Linked DNA regions of Thermochromatium tepidum ATCC 43061. The protein of the gene in region 1 interacts with the protein of each later gene in a pairwise test. Links are inferred from orthologs where the notes say so. Each region holds a gene or a part of one and is shown in the gene's direction. Other genes may lie near its edges.

Region 1 (3,145 bases):
CAAGGTGCGCGCCGAGCGTCCCGACCGCGAGGAACTCAAGCGGTTGGCGGACATCTTCCGCGCCAAGATCATCGACGTGACCGATGTCAGCTATGTCATCGAACTGACCGGCGCCTCGCGTAAACTAGATGCCTTCATCGAGGCGCTGCCCGAGGGGCTGATCATCGAGGTCGTCCGCTCTGGCCCGACCGGCATCGCCCGTGGCGCTAAGGGGCTGACCCTATAAACCCCGTTTCGAACCGGTTTTCGAGCCCAATCCACCCAAGACTAGGATTCATCGCATGACCATCAACGTGTATTACGACAAGGACGCCGACCTGTCACTGATCCAAGGGAAGAAGGTGACCATCGTTGGCTATGGCTCGCAGGGCCATGCCCACGCCAACAACCTCAGGGACTCCGGTGTCTCGGTCACCGTGGCGCTGCGTCCGGGTTCGGCCTCGGCGGCCAAGGCCACCAATGCCGGCCTGACGGTCAAGCCCATCGCCGAGGCCGTGGCCGATGCCGATGTGGTCATGATCCTGGCCCCCGACGAGCATCAGGCCGCGCTCTATCGCGATGAGATCGCGCCCAACATCAAACAGGGTGCGGCGCTCGCCTTCGCCCACGGCTTCAACATCCACTTTGGCCAGATCGTCCCGCGCGAGGATCTGGACGTCATCATGATCGCCCCCAAGGGCCCGGGCCACCTGGTGCGCTCGACCTATACCCAGGGCGGCGGCGTGCCCTCGCTGATCGCGGTCCATCAGGACGCCACCGGCCAGGCGCGCGACATCGCCCTGGCCTATGCCGTGGCCAATGGCGGTGGTCGTGCCGGCATCATCGAGACCAGCTTCCGCGAGGAGTGCGAGACCGATCTCTTCGGCGAGCAGGTGGTCCTGTGCGGTGGGTTGACGGCCCTGATCCAGGCTGGGTTCGAGACCCTGGTCGAGGCCGGGTATGCCCCCGAGATGGCCTATTTCGAGTGTCTGCACGAGGTGAAGCTGATCGTGGATCTCATCTACGAGGGCGGTATCGCCAACATGCGCTACTCGATCTCCAATACCGCCGAGTACGGCGACCTGACCCGCGGCCCGCGCCTCATCACCGACGAGACCCGGGCCGAGATGCGGCGCATCCTGCGCGAGATCCAGACCGGCCAGTTTGCGCGTGAGTTCATCGCCGAGAACCAGGCCGGCGCCCCGGTGCTCAAGGCCATGCGTCGTCTCGGCGCCGCCCACCCGATCGAGCAGGTCGGCGAGCGTCTGCGTGAGATGATGCCCTGGATCCGCGAGAAAAAGCTGGTCGACAAGAGCCGTAACTGATCTCGACCCTTCAGTTCGTTTCCGGCTCCCGCGCACGGTCGCGGGGCCGGAGTCCGGATTCGTGTCGCAAGGAACGTCCAGCATGCCGCCCCAGACTCCAGGCGCACAGTCCAGTTTTGACTGGCCGGTACGCGTCTATTACGAGGACACAGACGCCGCCGGTGTCGTCTTCTATGCCAACTATCTACGCTTCATGGAGCGTGGTCGCACCGAGTGGCTGCGGGCGCTCGGCTTCGAACAGGACCGACTGCGCGTGGAACAGGGCGTGATCTTTGCGGTCACAGCGGTCGAGCTCAAGTATCTGACCCCGGCGCGTTTCAACGATCTCTTGACGGTGCGTTCGAGTCTCAGCCACAAGGGCGGCGCCAGTCTGGCCTTTGAACAGGACATCCTGCGCGTCGCCGATCAGGCCGTCTGCTGTCGCGGCGCGGTCAAGGTGGTGTGTCTCGATGCCCTGACCCTGCGTCCGCGCCGGCTTCCGGATCGGCTGGCGGCGGCGATCTGAGTAAAAAACCCATGACATCCGATCTGTCTCTGTTCGCTCTGATCCTCGAGGCCAGCCTGGTGGTGAAGCTGGTGCTGCTCGTGCTAGTCGCGGCCTCGATCATCTCCTGGACCCTGATCCTAGACCGTGCCCGCGTCCTTGGACGCGCGCGCAAGCTGGCCGATCGTTTCGAGGAGCGCTTCTGGTCCGGCGGCGACCTAGGTGCGCTCTATAAGGATCTGAGCCAGGACGAGCAGGGCGGTCAGGGGTTGGCGGTGATCTTTCGCTCTGGTTTCAAGGAGTTCGTGCGGCTGCGCAAGGTCGAGGACACCGACATGGCGTCCGTGCTGCAAGGGGCCGAGCGTTCGATGCGCGTGGCCTTAAGCCGCGAGATGGATCGGCTTGAGGCCCATCTCGCCTTCCTGGCCACCGTCGGCTCGACCAGCCCCTACATCGGTCTATTCGGCACCGTCTGGGGCATCATGCAGTCCTTCCATGCCCTCGGTAACCTTGAGCAGGCGACCCTGGCCCTAGTCGCGCCCGGGATCTCGGAGGCGCTGGTCGCCACGGCGATCGGACTCTTCGCTGCTATCCCGGCCGTCATCGCCTACAACCGTTACTCCAACCAGGTCGAGCGGCTCAATAACCGCTACGAGGAGTTCATCGAGGAGTTTGCGACCCTGCTCCAGCGCCAGGGGCGCGGCTGAGCGGGCCGGGGGCTTTGACGCATGGTCAAGCACAGCCGCCGCCGTACCCGCCGTCGTCTCATGGCCGAGATCAATGTCGTGCCCTATATCGACGTGATGCTGGTGCTCTTGGTCATCTTCATGGTGACGGCCCCGCTCATCACCAGCGGGGTCAAGGTCAATCTGCCCCAGGTCCGGGCCGGCGCCATCGCAGGCCCGACCACCGAGTCTGTGGTCATCACCGTCGATCAGTTCGGCGACTATTATCTCGACCTCGGCGCCGAGAAGGACCAGCCGGCGAGCGACCAGATCCTCTATGATCGGCTACGGGTGGCGCTCGAATACCGGCCCGATACGCCGGTCCTGGTGCGCGGCGACCACAGGGTCGACTATGGGCGCGTGGTGCGTGCCATGGCCATCGCCCAGAAGGCCGGCGCGCCCGAGGTCGGGCTGATCACCGCGCCGCCGGAGCGCCGCGAGCCCTGATTATGTGGGAGATCTTGCGCGTCAATCCGCGCGCCTTCTATGGGTCGCTCGGACTGCATCTGCTCTTTGCGCTGTTGTTCTTCGTCGGGGTCGATGTCCTCAAGCCCAGGTCAGACATCGTCTCCAAGGCGCGCGTGGTCCAGGCGAGTCTGGTCTCGGATCGGGCGCTGGAGGCGCTGGTCTCC
Region 2 (3,280 bases), 1.3 Mb from region 1 along the record:
ATCGCCGTCTGGCGCGTCTGGCAGCAGTCGGGCGGTCCACCGGCGACCCTGATGGCCGGACACAGTCTCGGTGAGTATACCGCCCTGGTCGCGGCGGGTGCCCTAGGCTTTGCCGAGGCTATCCGGCTCGCGTCCGATCGGGCGCGCTTCATGCAGGAGGCCGTGCCGGCGGGTGCGGGCGCCATGGCCGCCGTGCTCGGGCTGGCCGATGAGCAGGTCGTGGCACTCTGTGCCGAGCAGGCCCAGGGTGAGGTGCTCGCCGCCGTCAACTTCAACTCACCCGGTCAGGTCGTGATCGCAGGTGCGTCCACCGCCGTGGCGCGCGCCATCGAGGCCGCCAAGGCCGCCGGGGCCAAGCGCGCGCTCTTACTGCCCGTGAGCGTGCCCTCGCACTGCGCCCTGATGCGCCCGGCGGCCGAGCGCCTGGCCGAGCGCCTGGCCGAGGTAGCGCTGGCCATGCCGAGCGTGCCGGTGATCCACAATGTCACTGTCGCCCCGGCCGCAGACGTCGACTCGCTGCGTCGCCTGTTGGTCGAGCAGCTCTACAGCCCGGTACGCTGGGTGGAGACCATTGAGTCGGTGGTCGCACAGGGCGTGACGACCGCGCTCGAATGCGGTCCTGGCAAGGTCCTGACCGGGTTGAATAAACGCATCTCTGACCATCTAACGACGCTGCCCGTCTTCGATCCGAAGACGCTGGAGGCGGCACTGGAGGCAAGCTCGAATGCTTAAAGGTGAAATCGCACTGGTCACCGGCGCCTCGCGTGGGATCGGACGGGCCATCGCCCTGGCGCTGGCCGAGCAGGGGGCCACGGTCGTCGGCACCGCGACCACCGCGTCCGGTGCCCAGGCCATCGAACAGACTCTGACCGAGGCCGGCCATCCGGGACTGGGGCTGGTGCTGAATGTCGCAGATCCAATCTCGGTCGAGACGGCCCTGGCCCAGATCAGCGAGCGACTCGGCGCCCCGAGCATCCTGGTCAACAATGCCGGCATCACCCGCGACGCCCTCCTGATGCGCATGAAGGACGAGGACTGGGATGCGGTCATCGCCACCAACCTGACCGCGCTCTACCGGCTCTGCAAGGGCTGTCTGCGCGCCATGACCAAGGCGCGCAAGGGGCGCATCATCAACATCGCCTCGGTGGTCGGCGCCATGGGCAACGCCGGCCAGACCAACTATGCCGCCGCCAAGGCCGGGATGCTGGGGTTCACCAAGTCGCTGGCGCGCGAGGTCGGCGCGCGCGGGATCACGGTCAACTGTGTCGCACCCGGATTCATTGACACCGACATGACCAAGGATCTACCTGAGGCCCAGCGTCAGTCCTTGCTCGGTTCCATCCCGCTCGGGCGGCTCGGTCACCCTGAGGAGGTTGCAGCCGCGGTGGTCTTCCTGGCCTCGCCGGGTGCGGCCTACATCACCGGCGAGACTCTGCATGTCAACGGCGGCATGCACATGGCGTGAGGTCTTAGAGGTATTTTTCGTCATTCATTATTGCAAAACAAGACGTTAAATGCCGGAAATCGATGTGGATTCTGGCTTTCATCGCGTCTGGTTTGTCACTAGAATACGCCCTGGCCCAGGGGGGTCGATTTTTGTCATTCGATGAGGAATCAATCTTATGAGCAGCGTTGAAGAACGAGTTCGCAAAATCGTGGTGGACCAGCTGGGCGTGAAGGAAGAGGAAGTCACCCCAGAGGCGTCCTTCGTCGACGATCTGGGAGCGGACTCGCTCGACACCGTGGAACTGGTCATGGCCCTCGAAGAGGAGTTCGAGACCGAGATCCCGGACGAAGACGCCGAGAAGATCACCACGGTCCAGCAGGCCATCGACTACATCAAAGCGCACCAGGCCTGAGACTCGGTGCCTGAGCGAATCGATTTGACGCCAGACGCTGGGCTCCAGCCTTGACTGAAGGGCGCGGCATGGACCGGTCGAAGGTGGCGTTCTGAGCGACGATAGAGGTTAAGTGATGGCAGGCAGAAGGGTAGTAGTCACCGGGTTGGGTCTTGTGGCGCCGGTTGGTCTGGACGTCAAGTCCGCATGGGACAACATCCTCGCCGGAAAGAGCGGAATCAAACCGATCACCCATTTCGATATCGCCCCGTTCAGTACCCGCTTCGGCGGTCCGATCTATGGCTTCGATCCGAGCCCCTATGTCTCGGAAAAAGACGCCAAGAAGATGGACAAGTTCATCCATTATGGCCTGGCCGCCGGCTGTCAGGCCCTTGCCGATTCTGGTCTGGAGATCACGGAGTCCAACTGTCGGCGCATCGGTGTGGCCGTGGGCTCCGGCATCGGCGGTATCACGGGCATCGAGAACAACTACGAGGTCTATCGCGAGAAGGGGCCGCGCCGCATCTCGCCGTTCTTTGTGCCCGCCAACATCGTCAACATGGTGGCCGGCAACCTCTCGATCAAGTTCGGCCTCAAGGGCCCCAATTATTCGATCGTCTCGGCCTGTGCGACCGGCACCCACAACATCGGCGAGGCGGCGCTCATGATCCGTCATGGCTATGTCGATGTCATGTTGGCCGGTGGCGCCGAGATGGCGACCTCACCGGTTGGTATCGGTGGCTTTGCCGCCGCGCGTGCCCTCTCAACCCGCAATGACGACCCTGAGGGGGCCAGCCGCCCCTTCGACAAAGATCGCGACGGATTTGTATTGAGCGACGGTGCCGGGGTCGTAGTGCTCGAGGAATACGAGCATGCTCGAGCGCGGGGTGCCAACATCTATGCCGAGCTGATCGGTGTCGGTATGAACTCCGATGCCTATCACATGACGGCCCCTGCCGAGGACGGGGTAGGGGCGGCCGAGTGCATGCTCATGGCCCTGAACGACGCCGGTCTAAACCCGGACCAGGTCCAGTACATCAATGCCCATGGCACCTCGACCCCGGCGGGCGACATCGCCGAGACGCTCGCCATCAAGCGCGCCTTCGGCGATCATGCCTACAGACTCGCCGTCAGCTCCACCAAGTCAATGACCGGACACATGCTCGGCGCCGCCGGCGGCGCCGAGGCCATCTTCACCATCCTGGCCATCCGCGATCAGGTGGCGCCCCCGACCATCAACTATCACACCCCGGACCCGGACTGCGATCTAGATTATGTGCCCAACACCGCGCGTCAGATGCCGATCGAGGTGGCGCTCTCCAACTCGTTTGGCTTCGGCGGGACCAATGGGACGCTGATCTTCCGGCGCCTCTGACCCTGGTCCCGGAGACAGGGTCTAGGGGCGGTTGGGCAGGGCACGCAGACATGGTATGACCACAACG

What was found.
Region 2: the proteins of ybgC (region 1) and acpP interact in binary tests that used the Escherichia coli proteins (3 or more experiments, as listed by UniProt). The link is inferred for Thermochromatium tepidum ATCC 43061 from one-to-one orthologs.

What each region holds. Positions count from the first base shown.
Region 1 is NZ_CP039268.1:656,799-659,943, forward strand. Bases 272-3,097 are described here. They hold ybgC (tol-pal system-associated acyl-CoA thioesterase), read left to right. Parts: upstream 272-1,386; coding sequence 1,387-1,809; downstream 1,810-3,097. Other genes in these bases: ilvC (ketol-acid reductoisomerase), read left to right, coding at 288-1,304; tolQ (protein TolQ), read left to right, coding at 1,821-2,495; tolR (protein TolR), read left to right, coding at 2,517-2,960; tolA (cell envelope integrity protein TolA), read left to right, coding at 2,963-3,097. Outside these bases: ilvN (acetolactate synthase small subunit), read left to right, coding at 1-226; more of tolA, read left to right, coding at 3,098-3,145.
Region 2 is NZ_CP039268.1:1,971,980-1,975,259, reverse strand. What follows is about bases 280-3,240. They hold acpP (acyl carrier protein), read left to right. Parts: upstream 280-1,622; coding sequence 1,623-1,859; downstream 1,860-3,240. Other genes in these bases: fabF (beta-ketoacyl-ACP synthase II), read left to right, coding at 1,975-3,213; fabG (3-oxoacyl-ACP reductase FabG), read left to right, coding at 725-1,465; fabD (ACP S-malonyltransferase), read left to right, coding at 280-732. Outside these bases: more of fabD, read left to right, coding at 1-279; pabC (aminodeoxychorismate lyase), read left to right, coding at 3,269-3,280. UniProt on the Escherichia coli protein: Carrier of the growing fatty acid chain in fatty acid biosynthesis.